3 regions of the Arthrobacter saudimassiliensis genome follow, and region 1 is predicted to be linked to each of the others. Evidence: riboswitches for the same ligand, from Rfam matches in the RefSeq annotation. Region 1 holds a riboswitch; each other region holds the start of a gene.
The links. A riboswitch is a leader RNA that binds a small molecule or an ion and turns the genes downstream of it on or off. The one in region 1 is predicted to bind thiamine pyrophosphate.

Region 1 (7,109 bases):
TGAACGTCACGCTCGTGGACATCCGCGCCTGGGACACCTACGGCGAGATCGCCGTCCTGGCCATGGCGGCCACCGGCATCGCCTCGCTGATCTTCGTCCGCGGCCGCGGTGACCGCCGGCGCCGGGCCGAGCACATCGCCACCGGTTCCGTGGACCGGGGGCGTGAACTGCTGGCCAGTCCGCGCCGCGAGGCCACCCTCGCCCTGGCCCGGAAGTTCTCCGCCGTCCGCCGCAATCCCTGGCTCGTGGCCGGCCGGACACTGGCACCGGAGCGGCGCTCGATCATCTTCGAAGTGGTCACCCGGCTGCTGTTCCACACGGTGATCATCTTCTCCGTCTACCTGCTGCTGGCCGGGCACAACCTGCCCGGCGGCGGCTTCGCGGGCGGCCTGATGGCCGGCCTGGCACTGACCATCCGCTATCTGGCCGGCGGCCGGTTCGAGCTGGCCGAAGCCAGCCCGGTCTCCGCCGGCACCCTGCTCGGCTGCGGCCTGGGCCTGGCCGCCCTCTCGGCCGCCGGCCCGCTGCTGCTGGGCGGACAGGTGCTGCAGAGCGCGATCCTCGAGTTCACGCTGCCGGTGTTCGGCGACGTCAAGTTCGTCACCAGCACCATCTTCGACATCGGCGTGTACCTGGTCGTCGTCGGGCTGGTGCTCGACGTCCTGCGCAGCCTGGGCTCCGAGATCGACGAGCGCAGCGAAGACGGCAACGACGACGACGACGCCGGCGGCCGGCTTGTCGAGCCGGAACCGCAGCTCGTCAATGAAGGGGAGGTGGCCCGATGAGCGTGAACCTCACCCTTCTGCTGATCATGGGAACGCTGTACGCCGCCGGCATCTACCTGCTGCTTGAGCGCAGCCTGACCAGGGTGGTGCTCGGCCTGTCGATGCTGGGCAACGCGACCAACGTGCTGCTGCTGACCACCGGCGGGTATGAGGGCCTGGCCCCGCTGTTCAACGCGGACACCCCCGCGGAGGCCTACAACGATCCGCTGCCGCAGGCGTTCATCCTGACCTCGATCGTCATTTCCTTCTCGGTGACGGCGTTCATGCTCGGCATCGTCTACCGGTCCTGGATCCTGGGCCGGCAGGACGAGGTCCAGGTGGACATCGAAGACCGCCGCGTTGCCAGCCAGTCCAGCTTCGACGCCGAGGACGACGCCGACGTGCCCGAGGACACCACCGAGTTCACCCCGCCCGAAGAGGCCGAGGAAGCGCCCGGTTCGCTGCGCGTCGACAACCCGAACACGACAGGAGAGGCCCGCCGATGAGTCCGAGCCTTGCCCCCCTCGCCGTCGTCCTGCCGATCTTCGGCGCCGCGGTCACCTTCCTGCTGATCCGCCATCAGCGCTCCCAGCGGATCGTCAGCGTGAGCCTGCTCAGCCTGACCCTGCTGCTGGAGTGCCTGCTGCTGGCCTCGGTCTGGGAGACCGGCGCGCAGGCCGTCAACCTCGGCGGCTGGCTGCCGCCGTTCGGCATCACCATGGTGGTGGACCAGTTCTCCGCGATGATGCTGGTGATCTCCTCCGCGGTGAGCCTGGCGGTGCTGATCTACGCCACCGGCCAGGGCATGGCCGACGGCGACGAAGACGGACCGATCTCGATCTTCCACCCCACCTACCTGATCCTGGTGGCCGGCGTCTCCAACGCCTTCCTCGCCGGGGACCTGTTCAACCTCTACGTGGGCTTCGAAATCCTGCTGACCGCCAGCTACGTGCTGATGACGCTCGGCGGGACCACCCCCCGGATCCGGGCCGGCGTCACCTACGTGGTGGTCAGTGTGGTCTCCTCGCTGCTGTTCCTGATCGCCATCGCGATGGTCTACGGCGCCACCGGCACGGTCAACATGGCCGACCTCGCGCTCAAGCTCGGCGAGCTGGACCCGGACACCCAGATGGTGCTGCACGTGATGCTGCTGGTCGCGTTCGGCATCAAGGCCGCCGTCTTCCCGCTGTCGTTCTGGCTGCCGGACTCCTACCCGACGGCGCCGGCACCGGTGACCGCGGTGTTCGCCGGCCTGCTGACCAAGGTCGGCGTGTACGCCATGGTGCGGACGGAGACGCTGCTGTTCCCCGGGGACCGGATCAACTCGCTGCTGATGGTCGTTGCCGGGCTGACGATGGTGGTGGGCATCCTCGGCGCGCTGGCGCAGACGGACATCAAGCGACTCCTCTCGTTCACCCTGGTCAGCCACATCGGCTACATGGTCTTCGGCCTGGCGGTTTCCTCCGTGGTCGGCATCGGTTCCGCGGTGTTCTATGTGGTGCACCACATCACCGTGCAGACCAGCCTGTTCCTGGTCACCGGGCTGATCGAACGCCGGGGCGGGACGGCCAACATGGACCGCCTGGGCGGGCTGGCGAAGCTGTCGCCGCTGCTGGCCGTGCTGTACTTCATTCCGGCGATCAACCTGGCCGGCATTCCGCCGTTCTCCGGTTTCCTCGGCAAGCTCGGCCTGATGCAGGCCGGCGTGGACCTGGGCACGCCGCTGGCCTATGCGCTGGTCGCCGCCGGCGCCGTCACCAGCCTGCTGACCCTGCTGGTCATGGCCCGGGTCTGGAACCGCGCCTTCTGGCGCACCCCGGAGGATGCGGTGCACCCGGACCCGATCCTGCTGGCGGTCGGCCCGGACGGGCGCACCCTGAACAGCTCGGTGGACGTCACCGACCACGACAGCGGCCGGTTCTCCGGGCGCGACGCCGTCACGCTGCTGCCCAAGAGCATGGTCGGCGCCACCCTGGGCCTGGTCGGCCTGGGCGTCGCCCTGACCGTCTTCGCCGGTCCGCTCTATGAGCTCAGCGACAACGCCGCGATGGACCTGCTCGAGCGCACCCCGTACATCGAAGCGGTCCTGGGAGAGGGGGCCATGCCGTGAGCCGCAAACGCCACCTTTCGGTCTTCAAGGAACTGCCGCTGCTGATCTGGCTGGTCTTTGTCTGGGGAGCGCTCTGGCAGGACTTCAGCCTCGCCAACCTCGCGTTCGGCGTGGTCATCGCCGCCGTGGTGATGCGCATCTTCTACCTGCCTCCGGTGCAGCTCAGCGGCAGGTTCAACGTGCTGTACGCGTTCGGGTTCGGCGTCCGCTTCCTGTACAAGCTGGTGCTGGCCAGCTTCGAGGTGTTCTGGCTGGCGATCCGGAAGGGCCCGCGGATCCGGAACGCCGTGGTGGCGGTCAAGCTGCGGACCCGGTCCGACCTGCTCACCACCGCCACCGGCCACGCGCTGTCGCTGATTCCCGGTTCGCTGGTGGTGGACGTGGACCGCTCCACCTCCACCCTCTACCTGCACTGCCTGAACGTCGCCAACGAGGAGCAGGCGGAGGCGATCCGCCGGGACGTGCGCAGCACCGAGGCCTGGCTGATCCGGACCATGGGCAGCCGCGAGGACCTGCAGCTGCTGAGGGCCGATGAACAGCGCACCGGCGGGCAGCTCGACGACGCACAGCAGGGAGCAGGCGCATGATGAATGTATTTGCCGTGATCACAGCCGTGATGCTGGCGGTGGCGGCCTTCGGCGCCATCGGCCGGATCATCCTGGGCCCGTCCATCCTGGACCGGGTGCTCGCAGCGGACGTGCTTTTGGCGGTGGTCGGCGCCGGCCTGGCCACCGACATGATCGTCAACCGGCACCTTGACTACCTGGCGCTGCTGATCTCGATCTCGCTGGTCGGCTTCATCGGCTCGGTCACCGTCGCCCGCTTCGTCACGGACAGGAGGTAACAATGTCCCAGAACCTCCACGACGCCGTCGTCGGCCTGCTCATGATCGGCGGCGCCCTGATGTCGCTGGCCGCCGCGATCGGCCTGATGCGCTTCCCGGACCTGATGAGCCGCATGCACGCGGCGTCCAAGCCCCAGGTGCTGGGCCTGCTGCTGTTCCTCTCCGCCATGGCGGTGGAGTTCGCCAGCTGGAAGCTGCTGCCGGTCCTGTTCCTGTGCTGGCTGCTCATGCTGCTGACCGCCCCGGTCAGCGCCCATATGATCGGCCGCGCCGGCTACCGCACCAAGCACCTGCGGCCGGAGCTGCTGAGCATCGACGAGCTGGACGACGTCGTCGAGCGCGCCCAGCGCTACATCACCGAGGCGCAGGAGGCCGAGGAGGGCGCCGACGCCGATCCGCAGGTGGACGACGTGCACCAGACCGGGAACCTGTCCGCCGAGGAGCTGGCTGCCGCCCGTGAAACGGACGGAGCCGGCGGCAGCCGCAGCCGCCGCCGGCTCGAAGGATAGGTCCGCGGGTCAGACGACCTCGGGGGTGCGCTTGTAGCGCTGGATGGCCTTCTGGGTGCCCCGGTTGGTGAGCACGCGGATCGCGGAGCTGACGGCGCCGGAGACCAGCGCGAAGACGAGCGCCGAGCGCAGCGAGGCCTCGAGGCTGCCTTCGGCGTCCTTCGGCGGCTCCTGCCCGGTGGCCTTCTCCCAGACGAAGTCCAGGGCCTTGGCGGAGACGATTCCGGCCAGGATGCTGACGCCTGTGCCGAGCAGTTTGAGGATCACGTTCATGGGCATTCCTTCGCTTGTGGGGCTTTGACCCCACCCTACGACACAGCCGCCCCACGCGTCCCGATCGGATGTACAGTGGTAGCGCCAACACACGACAGGGGAGCGCCGCCGCGGACCGGAACACCGGGCACGGCACAGGGCGCTGAGAGTGCGGATCACCGCAGACCCTCGAACCTGATCCGGTTAGTACCGGCGAAGGGAGTCGAGATCTCAGGGGCGGCGCCGGTACCGGCGTTCTCCCTCCCCTCCTGCAACCCAGGAGGATTTCCATGCAGAACACTTCCGGCGGCGCGCCGCAGCCCCGCCCCACCGCATCGTCCCCGAGCCCCGACCCGCGCCCGACGCCGTCACCCGGCCCGCGGTGGGGCGCCCGGCTCGCCGCATCCTGGCGAACCTCCGCCCGCTGGCGGGTGGTGGACATCGTCACCGCGTCCGTGCTTTCCGTGGCCGTGGGCGTGGTCTTCTGGGCCTGGTCCCTGGGCGCCGGCGGCATCGGCGCCCTGACCGCCGCCTTCCCGCCCCTGCTCGGCCTCTACAGCGGAGGCTGGCTGATCGCCGGCGTCCTGGGCGGGCTGATCATCCGCAGGCCCGGTGCCGCGATCTACTGCGAGGTCCTGGCCTCGGCCGTGTCCATGGTCCTGGGGACCAGCTACGGCCTGTCCGTCCTGCTCTCCGGAGCCGTCCAGGGCCTGGGCGCGGAACTGATCTTCCTGCTCTTCCTCTACCGCAGGTACACCCTGCCGGTGGCGCTGCTGGCCGGGCTGACCGCCGGGGTCTTCCTGGGCGTCAGCGAGAACATCCTCTACAACGTCGAATGGGCCGCGCAGTGGCAGGGCCTCTACGTGCTGTTCGCCGCGGTGTCCGGACTCGTGATCGCGGGCCTGCTCTCCTGGCTGGCGATGCGTGCACTGGCACGCACCGGCGCCCTGTCCCAGTTCGCGGCCGGCCGCAGCGCCGATGCCTGACCGGCCCGCCGCCCCGGCCGAAGTCCGCGCCGAGGGGTTCGGCTGGCGGCACGCCGGGCGCCGCCGGCCCGCGGTCAGCGGACTGGACCTGCACATCCGTGCCGGCGAGCGGGTCCTGCTGCTGGGAGCTTCCGGCGCAGGCAAATCGACGCTGCTGCACGCGCTGGCCGGCATCCTTGCCGACGACGAGGGCGACGGCGGCGGCGAGCAGTCCGGGCGCCTGAGCATCGACGGCGTCGACCCGCGTCGGGCGCGCGGCCGCGCCGGGCTGGTGCTGCAGGATCCGGAGAGCCAGGTGGTGCTCTCCCGGGTGGGCGACGAGGTGGCGTTCGGCGCGGAAAACCTGCAGGTGCCCGCAGCACGGATTCCGGCCCGGACCGCCCGGGCGCTGGAGGACGTCGGACTGGGGCACCTGCCGCACGGGCATCCCACCGCCGCCCTTTCCGGCGGCCAGAAGCAGCGCCTGGCCCTCGCGGCCGTGCTGGCCATGCAGCCGGGCCTGCTGCTGCTGGACGAGCCCACCGCCAACCTTGACCCGGCTGGAGTGCTGGAGGTCCGTGACGCCGTCGCCCGCGCCGCGGAGCGCACCGGCGCCACTCTGATCGTGGTCGAGCACCGCACCGCGGTCTGGGCCCCGGTCGTGGACCGGGTGCTCGTGCTTGCGGCCGACGGCGGCCTGCTCGCCGACGGGCCGCCCGAGCAGGTGCTGAACGGGCAGGGCATCCGCAGCCGGCTGGCCGCGGCGGGTGTGTGGGTGCCCGGCCTGGATCCGCTGACGGCCGACGGCGGTCCGCCCCTGCCGGCCCCCGGCGCTCCGGGAGAAGCGCTGCTGACCGCCAAGGACCTGGCCGTGGCCCGCAACCGGCACGCCGGACCCGTGCTGGCCGGGGTGGACCTGCAGCTGCGGGCGGGCACCGTGCTCGGCGTCGTCGGGCCCAACGGCGCCGGCAAATCGACCCTCGCGCTGGCACTTGGGGGGCTGACCGCGCCCTGGGCCGGGTCGCTGCGCGCCGAGTCGGCCCTGCGCGGGACGCTCGCCGCGGAGCCAAGGCGGTGGAAGCCGCCGCAGCTGATCCAGCGGATCGGGACGGTCTTCCAGGAACCCGAGCACCAGTTCCTCACCGGCAGGGTGCGCGACGAGCTGGCCTACGGGCCGCGGCGCATCCGGCGGGAGCGGGACTCCGCCGTCGAGGAGCTGGCCGAACGGCTGCGGCTCGGGCATCTGATGGACGTCAACCCGTTCACCCTCTCCGGAGGCGAGAAACGCCGCCTCTCCGTGGCCACGGTGCTGGCGGCGGCGCCGCAGGTGCTGCTGCTGGATGAACCCACCTTCGGCCAGGACGCCCGGACCTGGGCGCAGCTGGTGCGCCTGCTCGCCGAGCAGGCCGCGGGCGGCCGCGCTGTCGTCGCCGTGACGCACGACGACGACTTCCTGGCCGCGCTCGACGCCGCCCGCCTGCGGGTGGGCGGGGGCAGCGCCGCGGGGGCCGGAGGGCCGGCCGCTGTCCTGCGGGGGGCCGGGGCATGAACACGCTGCGCCGGGCCAACCCGCTGTCCCTGCTCGCCGCGGCCGTGGCCGTGACCCTGGCCGTGCTGGCCACCGTGGACTGGGTCAGTGCGGCGGTGGTGCTGGCCGGCGAGCTC
Region 2 (7,109 bases), on a different contig from region 1:
GCCGGTGAAGGCGGCCGAGGCTGTGCCCCGCCCGTCCGCATCGGCTTCCATCGCCTGCTCCAGCAGCCCGACGGCGGTCGCCGTCGCCGACACAAAACCCTCAGCGCAGTAGGTCTGCACCCAGTCTTCGTACGGGCTGCCCGCGGCGGTCCTCGGCTGCAGCCGGGCCCCGACGTCGGCGTAGAGCCAGAAGCACGGCAGCACCGCCGCGACCGCCCGAAGGTAGCGCTGCGGGCGGGCGGCCGCCGGGTCTGGCTCGCTGAGGTGGGCGAGGTAGCCGGCGGTGACGGACGACGCCGGTACCGGTTCCATGGCATCCCGGCTGCGGTGCAGGTGCTGTTCCTCCTCGATGCAGGCCTGCGCCTGGACAGACCAGAAGCGGCGGGCGCCGTCGTCGTCGGCCAGCTCGGCGCAGCGGGCCAGCGCGGCTGCGTACCCGCCGAGGTACAGCGCGTCCTGGGCCAGATAGTGGCTGAACGCCTCCTCCGGCAGGGTGCCGTCGGCCAGCCCGCGCAGAAACTTCAGCCGGTATACCCGCTCCCGGATACCAGCGGTCGCCGCCCACAGTGTGGCGGTATGCGGGCCCGCCGCGGCAGGAACGGGGGCGGCGCTGTCCGTTGGCGCCAGTCCGCGCTCCCAGACGCCGTGGAAGTGGTGGATGGGTCCGTGCCCGGAGCCGACCTGCAGCTCGTCGGCGTGCTGCAGCGCCTCCTGCAGCCAGTCCTTGGCGGCCCGCAGGGCCGCCTCCCAGCTGCCGAGCCGCGGGTACAGGGTGGCCAGGGCGGAGGACAGCGAGCAGCCGGTGCCGTGCGTGTTCGCGGTCAGCACCCGCGGCGTCCGGACTTCCGCCACCGACCCCTCTGCGGACACCAGCGCATCCGGACTGCCGGCGTCCGCGTGCAGGTGCCCGCCCTTGGCCAGGACCAGGACCCGGTGCCGGGCGGCGAGGGCTTGGGCCTGTTCCAGTGCTTCGGTCCAGCTGCCGGCTTCTTCGGTGCCGAGCAGGGCGGCCAGCTCCGGCAGGTTCGGCGTCACCAGGTCCACCCGGTGCAAAAGGTCCCGCACCGCGTCCTCCGCGGCGGCGTCGAGCAGCCGGTCGCCGCTGGTGGCCACCATCACCGGATCCAGCACGACGGCGGGCGGGCGCACCCGGTCAAGCCAGGCCGTGACCGTGGCGGCGACGTCGGCGCCGCCAAGCATGCCGATCTTCACCCCATCGAGGTGCACGTCGTCGGAGACGGCGTCGAGCTGCTCGGCCAGGAAGGACACGGGCGGGGTGTGGATGGATCGCACGCCGTGGGTGTTCTGCGCCACCAGGGCGGTCACCACGGCCATGCCGTAGCCGCCGTTCGCGGCAATCGACTTCAGGTCCGCCTGGATGCCGGCTCCTCCGGTCGGGTCGGTGCCGGCGATGCTGAGCACCCGCGGCACGGCGGTGGTTCCGGCCGCGCCGCCCGCCGTCGCCTCCGCGGCAGCCCGGCCGGTGGACCCGCTCATCGGTTCCACTCCCGGACCAGGTCGGCTGCGGCCTGCCGCGGATCGGCGGCCGCGCAGACCGCGGAGACAATCGCGACGCCGCTCGCCCCGGCGGCGCGCAGCGGCGCGACGTCGGCGGCCGTGACCCCGCCGATCGCTACGCAGGGCACCGGAGCCGCGGCCGCGAACCGGGCGAAGCCGTCGATGCCCAGCGGTTCGGGGTGGTCCTTCTTGGTGGCGGTGGGCCGGATGACCCCGGTGCCCAGATGGTCCACGGTTCCGGCCGGCAGGGCGGCGAGCGCGGTCAGGTGCTCGGGTTTGTTCGCGGTCAATCCAACGACGGCGTCCGGGCCGACCAGCTGCCGCACCGCCGCCACGGGCAGGTCGGACTGGCCCACGTGCACGCCGTGCACGGCCGCGCCCGCGGCCCGGGCGGCGAGGTAGATGTCCACCCGGTCATCGACCAGCACCAGCGCCCGGTCTCCGACCGCCTCGGCGACGGCCAGCACCCGGGCGTAAAACTCGGCGGCGGTGGCGTCCTTTTCCCGCACCTGGACGGTGCGGATACCGCCGGCGACGGCGGCGCGCACCGTGTCCACCAGTCCCCGGGGCCCGCACTGGGCGGTGTCGGTAACCAGGTAGATGCCGGTGCTGCGGGCCCGGGCGCGGGGACTGGCAGCGCTCATCAAGGCGTTGTTCTCCATCAGGTTCTCCGTGCTCATGCAATGTCCAGGCGGGTCTCGAGCTCGGCGGCGTCTACGGCGGCGAGCGCGTCAAGGAACGCGACGGCGAAGCTGCCCGGGCCGGCGGCCTGCTCGGCGGCAATTTCGGCCGCCACGGTGTAGACGGCGGTGCCGGCGGCTGCGGCGGCCAGCCGGTCGGCGTCGGGCGCGGAGCCCAGGAATGCAGCGGTGACGGCGCCCAGGGCGCAGCCGCCGCCGGTGATCCGGGTCAGCAGCGGATGCCCGTTGGCGATCCGGAGCACGTCCCGCCCGTCGGTGATCAGGTCCACCGGACCGGACACCGCGACCACGGAGCCGTACTTGCCGGCCAGCAGCTGCGCGGCCGGCAGCGCGTCCTCGGGGTTGTCGGTGGCGTCGACGCCGCGGCCGCCGGCGCCCTGGCCGGCCAGGGCAATAATCTCGGAGGCGTTGCCGCGGATCACGGCCGGGCGGCGTTCGAGCAGTTCGGCGGCCAGCCGGGTCCGGACGGGCAGCGAGCCGACGGCCACCGGGTCCAGCACCCAGGGGGTGCCGGCGTCGGCGGCGGCGTCCGCTGCCTCTGCCATCGCCTCGCGCTGCTCCGCGGTGGGCGTGCCCAGATTGATCAGCACCCCGGAGGCGATCCGGGCAAACGGGCCGGCCTCCCCGGGAATGTCGGTCATCGCCGGAGCGGCGCCGAGCGCGAGCAGGGCGTTGGCGGTGAAGTTGGTGACCACCGCGTTGGTCAGCGACTGCACCAGCGGCGTGCCGGCGCGCAGCTGCGCGAGGAGGTCAATGGTCAGGTCCGGAGTCAGGCGAATGCTCATCCGCGACATCCCTTCGCTAGTTCTAACTAGATCAGGTTCGACGGGTCTCATCTCAGCCTTGCGGCACCCCGTGTCACTGCCCTCGACTGTAGCCCCGCGCACAGGCAGGGGCAAACCCCCGGCGGGCCCTGCCCGCAGCGCGTCAGCGGCGGTAGGTCAGGGCCTCCGTGGCCCAGTCCAGGTCCGGCCAGGGATCCTGGCGCTGCAGGATGGCGAAGGCGCTGGAGCAGAAGTCCACCACGGTCTGCTGCGGGTCCGCCGTGGCCAGGGCGTCCTCAAGGGGAAGCACGTACTCGCATTCCTGAGCCAGGAACCGGGCGGCGGACGGCTTCAACATGCCGCCGTAGCTGCCGATGTCGCTGACGAACGGATACGGAAGCACGAAGAAGGACGGCTGCGGCGACTTCGGATCCCCCGGCCAGAACCCGAACTCGCAGGCTTTCTCATCGAAGGATCCGGCGGCAATCTCTCCCCTGCCCTGGTACGGCGCCGCCTGGCCGCTGAACAGCGTGCCGGTGAGGTCCATGGTGCCGAACCAGTAGGCGGGCATCTCCACCTTGCCCCGCCACGGCGCCATGAAGGCGGCGATGCTGCGGTAGGCGAAGTGCAGGTTTTCCAGGAACAGGGTCACCGCTTCCCGGTCGTAGGAGGCGTGCCGGTCATCCTGGTCGAAGTCCAGCGGATCGTGGAACTCCTGCGGCCGGACGTTGATCGGGGTGGGCGCGTTGATGTCGTCCAGCGCCACCATCAGCTGCTCGTAGAAGGCCTTGACGCTCAGGCCCTGCCCCAGCGGGATCTTCTCCCGCAGGCCGTGGCTGTTCTGCACGACGACGTGGTGCCGGCGCAGGTTGAAATAAATCTCGAAGTTCGACCCGTGCGCCGGAATGATTCCGGTGCCGATCCCGTCGATGGTCAGGAACAGGCGGACGTGGGCCCACTCGGGCCGCTGGGGGCTGCGCTCGAGCTTCACCTTGCCCGCCATCTGCAGGAACATCCGCAGCGTATCGGCGGTGGCCTGCCAGTCGGGATAGTTCAGGAACCTGGTCTTCATCTCCTACGCCTCTCTCGCGGAAACCGGCGCCGCCCCCACAGCCCTTCCCTCAGTCTGGAGGCCGGCTCCGACGCCGACAAGGGTGCGCACGGCGGCCACGCCCGGCGTCCGCACCCGGCCGCAGACTGTGCCGCCGGCCGGCGTCACGCAGCTCCCGGAAAATGGACGTCCATTCCCCCGCTTGCCCCGGCCCACTAGGCTGTAGTCCTTATGCGCCCTAGGAAGACCACTGCGGCCGCGTCGGCCGATTCCAGCTCCCGTTCCGTTTCCGACTCCGCTGCCTCCCGCCGCCGCGGGCTGAAATACGTGCTGATGCTCGGTGCCCTGGCCGCGCTGCCGGCAGTCACCACCGACATGTATCTGCCGGCGCTGCCGGCGGTCGCGGAGGACCTGCACACCAGCGCCGCGGCCGCGCAGTTCACCCTGTCCGGCACCCTGCTGGGCGCCGCCGTCGGGCAGCTGGTGATCGGCCCGTTCTCGGACCGCGCAGGCCGGCGGCTGCCGCTGCTGCTGGGCATCAGCCTGCACGTGCTGGTCTCGCTGCTGTGCTCCGTGGTGCCGAACATCGAAACCCTGATCGGGCTGCGGGTACTCCAGGGATTCTTCAACGCCGCGGCCGGCGTGGTGGCGATCGCCGTCATCCGGGACCGGTTCCAGGGCTCCGACGCGGCCCGGATGCTCTCCCGCCTGATGCTCATCATCGGTCTGGCGCCGCTGCTGGCGCCCACCCTGGGGCAGGCGGTGATTGCCGTGTGGCAGTGGCGTGCCGTGTTCCTCGCCCTGGCCCTGATCGGCGTCGTGCTGGTGGTCATTGTCTGGCGCTGGATGCCCGAGACCCTGCCGCCGCACCGCCGCGCCCGGGCCGCCGCCGCGGCGGAGACGGCCGAAGCCGCGCGTGCCGCCGAGGCGGGCGAGGACGCCGTCGCCGCCCGGCCGCGGGGTTACCGGGTGCTGCTGCGGGACCGCCGCTTCCTGTCCCTGGCCGTGCTGCCGGGCCTGGGCATGGGTGTGATCATGAGCTACGTGGTCGGCTCCCCGTTCGTGTTCCAGGAGCAGTACGGGTTCAGCCCGGCCCAGTTCGCCGGCATCTTCGCCTTCAACGGCGTGGCCATGGTGGTGACGGCCCAGGTCAACGCCGCGCTGGTGCAGCGGGCGGCGCCGCTGCGCATCCTGCGCACGGCCGCTCCCGTGCTGCTGGGGCTGGCGCTGCTGCTGCCGCTGGTCATCTCGCTGGACCTCGGCGGCGTCGTCGGCCTGATCGCGGTGCTCTGGCTGGTGCTGGGCATGCAGGGCTTCATCATGGCCAACGCCAGCGCCCTGGCGCTGAACGACTACGGCCACATGGCCGGCACCGCGGCCGCCCTGATCGGCTGCCTGCAGGTGGGCCTGGCCGGGCTGATCAGCCCGCTGGTGGGGCTGCTGGGCTCCTCCGCCCTGGACCTGTCGCTGGTCGTCATCGGCTGCGCCGCCCTGATGGTGCTGATCCTGGCCTTCGGCGCCTCCGCCTACTCCCGCCGTCGGCCGGGCACCGGGCGGAGCCTGCGCCGCCCGCCGGCCGCCGCGGGGAACTGACCGCCCGCTCAGACAGCGGGCGGGGGCGCGGTGCTGTCCCGCACCACCAGGGAGGTGGCCAGGTCCAGGCGCAGGTTGTTCGGGTGCTCCCCGTCGCGCAGCTGCATCACCATCCGGGCGGCCTCCTCGGCCATTTCGATCAGCGGCTGGTGCACGGTGGTCAGCGCCGGTGAGGACCACCGCGCCATGGGCAGGTCGTCGTAGCCCACGATCGACAGCTCCCCCGGCACGCTGATGCCCAGCTGCCGGGCGGCGTCGAGCACGCCCAGCGCCTGCAGGTCGCTGCCGGCGAAGATGGCCGTGGGCCTCTCGGCCAGGGCCAGCAGCTCCAGCGCGTGCCGGCGACCGCCGTCGACGTGGAAGTCCCCGTACCGGATCAGGTCCGGATCGATCGGCAGCCCCGCGGTGTTCATCGCCGACCGGTAGCCGTCGATCCGGGCCAGCGAGCACATCATGTCCTCCGGGCCGGTAAGCGCGGCGATCCGGCGGTGGCCGAGCTCAATCAGGTGCCGGGTGGCCATCATGCCGCCGGACCAGTTGGCCGAGCCCACCGACGGCACATCCGGAGCCGGGTCGCCGGCAGGATCGATGATTGCGAACGGAATGGACCGCGCCTCAAGCTGCCGGCGGCTTTCCTGCGCCAGGTCCGAGAAGACCAGGACGACGCCGGCGGGCCGGCGGGCGATCACCCCGTCCACCCACTCCGGGCCCGGGGCGTGCCGGGTGCCGCTCTCGGTGAGCACCACCGACAGCCCGTTCTCCCTGGCCACGTTCTCCACGCCGCGCACGATCTCCAGCGCCCAGGCGCTCTCCAGTTCATGGAAGACCAGTTCCAGCAGGGTGGAGCGGGAGCGGGCGGCGGAGCGCGGCCGGTAACCGTGGTCATCGAGCAGCGCCTCCACCCGGGCCCGGGTGCTGCTGGAGACGTCGGAGCGGCCGTTGAGCACTTTCGAAACCGTTGACAGCGATACGCGCGCCTCGGCGGCGAGGTCGGCGAGGGTTACCCGCCCTGCCGTGGACTGGCTGGTCATGAGGCCTCCGGTTTTCGAAAGTTGGCGCCTGCAACAAAAGTATTGCGCGTCACATTACCCGCCCTTATGCTGGAGCGCACCAAGGAACTTTCGCCAAGAATATCGAAACTTTCGAGAGGTGTTCAATGAAGAACAACACCAGCCGGCGCCGGCCGTTGATCGCAGGGGCCAGTGCGCTGGCCCTTGGCCTCACCCTTGCCGCATGCGGCAGCGGTGGCGGGACGGACTCCAGCAGCCGCCCGGAAAACGAGATCCATGTCCTGGTCTACGGCGACGCGAGCAACGACGTCGAAAACGCCATGGTCGAGCAGTTCAACGAGACCTCCGACGTGAAGGTGGTGCTGGACACCATCCCCGGCGCCGAATACCAGCAGAAGCTGCAGACCGTCATCGACACCGATGCCGCGCCGGACATCTTCTTCAACTGGGGCGGCGGCAGCATCAAGCCGTT
Region 3 (7,109 bases), on a different contig from region 1:
GCCCGCGGACCTGTTCGCGCCGCTGGTCGCTCCGGGCGCCGAAATCGGCGGCCTGCTGCCGGCGGTGGCCGCGGAACTGGGTGCTCCCGCCGGGCTGCCGGTGACCGCGGTCGGCTCCCACGACACCGCCTCAGCGGTCGTCGCCGTGCCCTTCGCCGACGAGGACGCCGCGTTCATCTCCTCCGGCACCTGGTCCCTGGTGGGCGTGGAGCTGCCCGCGCCGGTCCTCACGTCCGAAAGCCACGCCGCCAACTTCACCAACGAAGGCGGCGTGGACGGGCGGATCCGGTACCTGAAGAACGTCTCCGGGCTCTGGCTGCTCTCCGAGTCCATCCGGACCTGGGATGGTCCCGGCGCCACCGACGCCCAGCGCACCAGCAACCTGGCCGAACTGATCAGCCAGGCGGCCGCCGTCACGGAGCCGATGCCGGTCTTCGACGTGATGGACGACCGGTTCACCCCGCCCGGGGACATGCCGGCCCGCATCGCCGAATGGTGCACCGAGCGCGGGATCCGGCCGCCGCAGACCCGGGCCGAGGTGGTGCGCTCCATCCTGGAGTCCCTGGCCGCGGCCTATGCCGACGTCCTGGAACAGATCGAGCGGCTCACCGGGCGGACCATCCGCACGGTCCACGTGGTCGGCGGCGGATCGCAGAACAGCCTGCTCTGCCAGCTCACCGCCGACCGGACCGGCCGCACCGTATACGCCGGTCCGGTCGAAGCCACCGCGATCGGCAACGTGCTGGTCCAGGCCCGCGCCGCCGGCCTGGTCAGCGGCGGGCTGGAGGAGCTGCGCCTGCTGGTCGCGCGGACGTTCGAACCGATCCGCTACGAACCGCGGGTCACCGCGGCGCGCTAGGCGCCGTCTCCGGCCGGAGCCCAGTCCCCGCGCGGGATCTCCGCGGGCCCACCGGTGTCCACCCGTCCCGCCATCGGCGAGGAGGCGAGGGCATGCCGGCGGGCCGGTATCCGGCCCGCGCCGGCGGCCAGCCGGCCGGCGGCGACGGCGTGCGCCATGGCCGCGGCCATGGCGACCGGATCCTGGGCCCGGGTCACCGCGGAGGCCAGCAGCACGGCGTCGCAGCCCAGCTCCATGGCCCGGGCGGCCTCCGACGCCGTGCCGATGCCCGCGTCCAGGATCACCGGCACCTGCGCCCGGGTGCAGATCAGCTCAATGTTGTGCGGGTTCAGGATCCCCAGTCCGGTGCCGATGGGTGCCCCCAGCGGCATCACCGCCGCGGCGCCCACGTCCTCCAGCCGCCGGGCGACGGCGGGATCATCCGAGGTGTAGGCGAAGACCCGGAAGCCGCGGGCCGCCAGCTGCTCGACGCCGTCCAGCAGCTCCACCACGTCCGGCAGCAGCGTCCGGTCATCGGCGATGACCTCCAGTTTGACCCAGTCCGTCTCCAGCGCCTCGCGCCCCAGCTCCGCCGTCAGCAGCGCGTCCCGGGCGGTGTAGCAGCCGGCGGTGTTGGGCAGGATCCGGATGCCGTTGCGCTCCAGCACCTCGAACAGCGAGCTGCCCGACGCCGGGGCGTACCGACGCAGGGCCACCGTGGTCAGCGCGGTGCCCGAGGCCAGCAGCGCCTGTTCCAGCGTGTGCAGCGAGCTGAGCCCGCCGGTGCCCATGATCAGCCGGGAGCCCAGGGCCACCCCGTCAATGACCAGCGGATCGGTGAAGGTGTCCATGATCAGCCTCCCTGCACGGCGGTCACGAGTTCGATGCTCTGCCCGTCCGCCACCGGTGTGGTGTGCCAGAGGCTGCGCGGCAGGACGACGGCGTCCACCGCCACCGCGACGCCCAGCCGGCCGCCGTCGGCCGGCTGGCCTGCCGGGTCGAGGGCGCGGCCGAGCGCGGCGGCGACGAGCTGGGACACCGTGGTGTCCTCGGGCACGGCGCGGGCGGCGCCGTTGAAGGTAATGGCCGGCATGGATGGTTCCTTTCAGAGGTGCGTCGGGACGGAGCGGAAACGGTCCGGGGCAGCTGCGGCCAGATACGCGGCGTCCGCAGGATCGGCCCCGGACGTGCCGGCGATCAGGCCGGCCGTGAGCCGGGCGGCAAGCGGCGCCAGCAGCACGCCGTGCCGGAAGAAGCCGGTGGCCAGCACCAGCCCGGCAACCGGGCGGCCGTCGTCGGTGCGGGGAATGCCCAGACAGGGCAGATCGTCGGGGGTGCCGGGCCGGGCCCGGGCCATGGTCTCCACCAGCTCCAGATCGTCCACCGCAGGCACCAGCGCCCGGGCATCACGCAGCAGGGCGAAGACCCCGCCGACGTCCACCCCAGGGCGGTTGTCCTCGCGGGAGGTGGCGCCGATGACCAGGGAACCGTCAGCCCGCGGCACAAGGTAGACGGGAACGCCGTGGACCAGGCCGCGCACGGTCCGCTCGAGCAGGGGAGGAGCCCCGGGCCGCACCCGCGCCCGCAGGATGTCCCCGAACACCGGCCGCACCGGCGGCAGGCTGAGCCCGGGCGGAAGGTTGGCCGGTTCCGGGCCTGCTCCGGTGGCCAGCACGGTCCAGCCGGCGCGCACGGTGGTGCCGCCGGCCAGGACCAGTCCGGCCACGGCACCGTCGGCGGTGCGGTGCAGCGCCTCGGCGCGGTCCCGGAGAACCAGCGCCGGCCCGCCGTCGTCGGCACCCGGTGTTCCCCAGGTGCCAGCGTCCCGGCAGCCGAGGGCGCCCAGGAGCGCGGCGGCCAGCATCCGGGGATCCACCTGGTGGTCGCTCGGAATCCGGAAGACGCCGGCCAGCCCTGGGCTGAGCGCCGGCTCCATCCGGCGGGCGGCCCGCAGCGGAAGCGGTTCCACCGCCATTCCGTGCGCCTCCTGCAGGCGGCGCAGGTCCTCCAGGGCGCGCCGGTCGGCGGCGTCGGCTGCGCAGGCCAGGGTCTCGGTAGCCCGGTAGCCGGACGGCAGCCCCGATGCCCGTTCCACGGACGCAGCGAACTCCGGATACTCCCCGGCGGCGGCGCGCATCAGCGGGAACAGGGCCTCCTGCTGATACTGGACCTCGCTGGCTGGGGCCAGCATACCGGCCGCGGCCCGGGAGGCCCCCATGGCGGGGGCGGGATCCACCAGCGCCACCCGGAATCCTGCCAACCGGAGCCGCCACGCGACGGCGAGGCCGATCACGCCCGCGCCGGCCACCGCGACGTCCACCGACACGGAGCGGTCGGGGGCGTAGTTGTCAGGCGCGGCGGGGCCGCCGGGAGCGGGGAGGGCAGGGTGCATCGGAGGGTCCTTTCCTACGGCGGCATAACCCGCATCAGGTGCGGCGGTCGGCGCTTAAGCCCTCTCAGCCCCGGAGGGCTCCCGCAGAACCGCTGATCCTTCTCAGCGTGTGGCCCAGCATACATGCGCCCCTGACGGCGTTCGGCTGCCCGGCACCGGCGGACCGCCCGTCGGGCCGCCCGGCTGCCCGCCGTCATCGGAGGGCATTTCCGCCCCCACGTGGGACGGGGCTCATTAGAATGGACCCCTGCACCCTGGACGGCCGCGGCGGTCCGGGCCGAAGCCAGCCCGCATGACGCACCACGACCGATGTGAAAGTGAAGGCACTGCATGGAGAGATTCCCGGTGAGCATCAAGGACGTCGCCAGGGAAGCCCGGGTCTCGATCGGCACGGTCTCCAACGTGATCAACCGGCCCGAGATGGTCTCCGAAGACCGGCGCCGCCGGGTGCAGAAGGCCATCGAGGACCTCGGGTATGTCCGCAACGACGTCGCCCGGCAGCTGAAGGCGGGCCGCTCGCGCACCATCGGGCTGGTGGTGCAGGACACCGGGAACCCGTTCTACAACGAGATCGCCCGCGGTGCCGAAGCGGCCGCGGACGCGCACGGGCAGGCCGTGATCGTGGGCAATTCGGGGCTGTCCCGCAGCCGGGAACAGGTCTACCTGGACCTGTTCGAGGAACAGCGCGTGCGCGGCGTGCTGATCACCCCCCAGTCACCGGAACGGCGGCGGATCGACCGGCTGCGCTCCCGCGGTACCCCGGTGGTGCTGGTGGATGAACAGGCGCCGGCCTCCCAGTACTGTTCCCTGGCCGTTGACGACGTCGAGGGCGGCCGGATGGCGGTCACCCACCTGCTCGAGGGCGGAGCGCGGCGGGTCACGTTTGTGGGCGGCCCGACGTCCCTGCACCAGGTGGCGGACCGTGAAGCGGGAGCCCGGGCCGCCGTCGACGCCGTTCCCGGGGCGTCGCTGGACGTGGTGGATACCGAGTCCCTGACCGTGCTGGAGGGCCGCCGCGTCGGCGAGGCACTGCTGGGCAGGCCGGCGGCCGAACGCCCCGATGCGGTTTTCGCGGCGAACGACCTGCTCGCCATCGGACTGCTGCAGGCCTTCGTGTTCGGCCACCGTATCCGGGTGCCGCAGGACATCGCCCTGATCGGCTACGACGACATTGATTTCGCGCCCTCAGCCATTGTTCCGCTGTCCTCCATCCGCCAGCCGGCGCGGCTGATCGGGCGCACCGCCGTCGAACTGCTGGAAGATGAGCTGGCCGAGGACCACCACCACCGGCACGTCAGTTTCCAGCCGGAGCTGGTGGTGCGTGATTCGACCCGGCCGCCGCGCTAGCAGCAGGGAACCGCAGGGGAACCGGGGCGGGCAGGGCTAGGCGGGCTGGCCGTCGCGGCCGAGGGCCCGGACCGCGGCGAGCTCGGCGTCGATGCGCCGCTCCAGCTCACCGGCGGAGAGGGTCTGCGAGCCGCCGTGGGCGCGCAGATAGAGCAGGGTGTCCAGGCGCAGCACCCGCCATTCCCGTTCGGCGGCCTGGTCTCCGGCCTCGGCGGCGCGGTGGATCTCGCGGTCGTACAGGTTCGGCTGGTTGAGCTGGCGCTGCAGCAGTTCGGCGGCGAGCTTGGCCTTCAGCGGATCGGTTTCGGAGTCGTCCGCGGCCCGCACCGCCCGGGCGAAGGCCGCCGAGGCCTCCGGGTCGCCCTGCTCGCGGGTGATGTGCGAGGCGAGGGCCAGGGTGCCCTGGATCCAGTGCCAGCGGCCGAAGTTGCCGTCGAAGGGCAGCCCGGTGAGCAGGGTGCTGACCTGCAGGGCGTGCCGGGCGTCGGCCAGGTCCACGTACAGCAGGTGCGCCAGGTCCCGGACGTCCTGCAGCTGGCTGCCGGACTTCACGTTGAAGCCGCGGCCCAGCCGGGCGGTGATCTCGCGGACGGCGGGTTCGTCGGGGTGGGCCCGGGCGGCGGCGTCGAGGACGGCGGTGAAGCTTTCCTCCTCAGTGGGCACCGAACGGACGGCGGCCGACGGCGGCCCCTCCGGAGCCGGCGCCTGGACCCGCACGGTGGAGCCGTACGCCATCCGCACGGTCCGGTTGTCCTCAAGCAGGGCCACCGCGAGGGCGGGCACGCCGAAGTCATCCGTTTCGACGCTCAGCGACTCGACCGGGGCGGCGCTGCCGTCGGCGAGAACCAGGGCCTGGCCCGGGCGGAGGTGTTCCGCGTTCACCCGGAAGGCATACGTCTCCGGCTGGTTCTCTGGCATTGCTGGTTCCTTCTCCCTCGGACGGTTCCCCCAGTATATAAAGGTGCGGTAACGACGCCGCTCAGCGACCCCAGCCGGCGGAGGCCAGGGCCTGCCGGAGCAGGTCGCCGCGGCCGCCGGAGAATTCGTTGTACACCTCGGGGCGCAGCGCCTCCTCGGGCGTCAGCCAGGACAGCTCCAGGGCGTCCTGCCGCGGATTGCACTCACCGGTCACCGGAATCACGTAACACAGCGCGACGGCGTGCTGGCGTTCGTCGGTCAGCCCGGTCTGTGAGGGGGCGGGGAAATACTCGGCCACGGTGAACGGGGTCAGGCAGGGCGGCAGCTGGGGCAGCGCCATGGGCCCGAGGTCCTTTTCCAGATGGCGCAGCAGGGCGGCGCGGATGGTCTCACGGTACATCACCCGGCCCGAGACGAAGGAGCGCACGATCTGACCCTCGTTGGTTCCCTGCAGCAGCAGGCCCACCTCGGTCACGTACCCCAGCGGGTCGCAGCGCACCGGAACGGCCTCCACATAGACCATGGGCAGCCGCTGCCGGGCTTCGTGGAGATCCTCCTCCGAGAGCCAGCCGGGATAAGGGTCTGGGGTACGAACGCTCATAGCAGTGTTCTACCGCAAAGCCCGGCCGGGCGTCATTCGGCACGCGGCGCTTCTGCCCGTGGCTGAACCCGGGACGGACACGGGATCCGGGCGGGGCGGCGGAGGAACGGGCGCTGTCCCTTGCCCCTCCGCGGCCGAGCGGGGAGCCTGATGGCAGGTCCCGGTGCCGGCGCCATCTGCGGTCCCGGCGGGCCCCCGAGGAGGAACCATGTGCCGTCTGTTTGGAATGCACACCGGCGCGCCGGCGAAGGCCACGTTCTGGCTGCTGACCGCCCCGGACAGCCTGGCGCAGCAGAGCCGCCGGGAAGCGGACGGGTTCGGCATCGGGCTCTTCGATCCCCAGGGGCGGCCCAAGGTGGACAAGGCGCCGATCGCCGCGTACGAGGACGTGCAGTACGCGGCGGAGGCCCGCGAGCTGGAGGGAACCCCGTTCGTGGCGCATATCCGGTACGCCAGCACCGGAGGAGACACCCTGGTCAACACGCATCCGTTCCTGCAGGAGAACCGGCTGCTGGCCCACAACGGGGTGGTGGAGGACCTGGGGCTGCTGGAGGACCGGCTGCGGCAGCTGGGGGTCATGGACCTGGTGCGGGGCCAGACGGATTCGGAGCGGGTGTTTGCCCTGATCACCGGGGAGGCGCGCCGCAACGGAGGGGACCTGGGGGCGGCGATCACCGCGGCCCTGACGTGGGTGGCCGGGAACCTGCGCCTCTACGCGGTGAACCTCATCATCGCCACCGCCGGCGAACTGTGGGCTGTCCGCTATCCGGCGACCCATCCGCTGTACGTGCTGCAGGTGGCCGCCGAGGAACCGCACAAGGGCAAGCGCTCGGCCCGGATCAGCATGGAAAGCGAGGACCTGGCCCGTAACCGGCGCCCCGCCGTCGTGATCGCCACCGAAAAGATGGACGACAACCCGAACTGGCGGCTGATGGACTCCGGCGAGGTGCTCCGCGTGCACAGCGGCCTGGAAGTGGAGCGCAGCTTTCCGCTGCCGGCGGAGCCGAGCCATC

Region 2: linked by a shared signal. The riboswitch ahead of thiM (hydroxyethylthiazole kinase) and the one ahead of AC5RV6_RS03385 (ECF transporter S component) in region 1 are both predicted to bind thiamine pyrophosphate.
Region 3: linked by a shared signal. The riboswitch ahead of thiO (glycine oxidase ThiO) and the one ahead of AC5RV6_RS03385 (ECF transporter S component) in region 1 are both predicted to bind thiamine pyrophosphate.

The regions. Positions count from the first base shown of each region.
Region 1 covers NZ_JBNHFX010000001.1:737,418-744,526, reverse strand. The annotation lists gene AC5RV6_RS03420 (Na+/H+ antiporter subunit A) at 1-785, shown strand, start outside; gene AC5RV6_RS03415 (Na(+)/H(+) antiporter subunit C) at 782-1,270, shown strand; gene AC5RV6_RS03410 (Na+/H+ antiporter subunit D) at 1,267-2,874, shown strand; gene AC5RV6_RS03405 (Na+/H+ antiporter subunit E) at 2,871-3,461, shown strand; gene AC5RV6_RS03400 (MrpF/PhaF family protein) at 3,458-3,718, shown strand; gene mnhG (monovalent cation/H(+) antiporter subunit G) at 3,721-4,227, shown strand; gene AC5RV6_RS03390 (DUF4235 domain-containing protein) at 4,237-4,500, opposite strand; TPP riboswitch at 4,587-4,718, shown strand; gene AC5RV6_RS03385 (ECF transporter S component) at 4,770-5,465, shown strand; gene AC5RV6_RS03380 (ABC transporter ATP-binding protein) at 5,458-6,993, shown strand; gene AC5RV6_RS03375 (energy-coupling factor transporter transmembrane component T family protein) at 6,990-7,109, shown strand, end outside.
Region 2 covers NZ_JBNHFX010000003.1:504,085-511,193, forward strand. The annotation lists gene AC5RV6_RS13555 (bifunctional hydroxymethylpyrimidine kinase/phosphomethylpyrimidine kinase) at 1-1,497, opposite strand, end outside; gene thiE (thiamine phosphate synthase) at 1,494-2,198, opposite strand; gene thiM (hydroxyethylthiazole kinase) at 2,195-3,004, opposite strand; TPP riboswitch at 2,996-3,085, opposite strand; gene AC5RV6_RS13570 (DUF5996 family protein) at 3,147-4,055, opposite strand; gene AC5RV6_RS13575 (multidrug effflux MFS transporter) at 4,266-5,627, shown strand; gene AC5RV6_RS13580 (LacI family DNA-binding transcriptional regulator) at 5,636-6,658, opposite strand; gene AC5RV6_RS13585 (ABC transporter substrate-binding protein) at 6,784-7,109, shown strand, end outside.
Region 3 covers NZ_JBNHFX010000004.1:104,014-111,122, forward strand. The annotation lists gene AC5RV6_RS15230 (rhamnulokinase) at 1-859, shown strand, start outside; gene AC5RV6_RS15235 (thiazole synthase) at 856-1,689, opposite strand; gene thiS (sulfur carrier protein ThiS) at 1,692-1,931, opposite strand; gene thiO (glycine oxidase ThiO) at 1,944-3,230, opposite strand; TPP riboswitch at 3,225-3,325, opposite strand; gene AC5RV6_RS15250 (LacI family DNA-binding transcriptional regulator) at 3,561-4,577, shown strand; gene AC5RV6_RS15255 (DUF6707 family protein) at 4,614-5,495, opposite strand; gene AC5RV6_RS15260 (NUDIX hydrolase family protein) at 5,557-6,096, opposite strand; gene AC5RV6_RS15265 (class II glutamine amidotransferase) at 6,305-7,109, shown strand, end outside.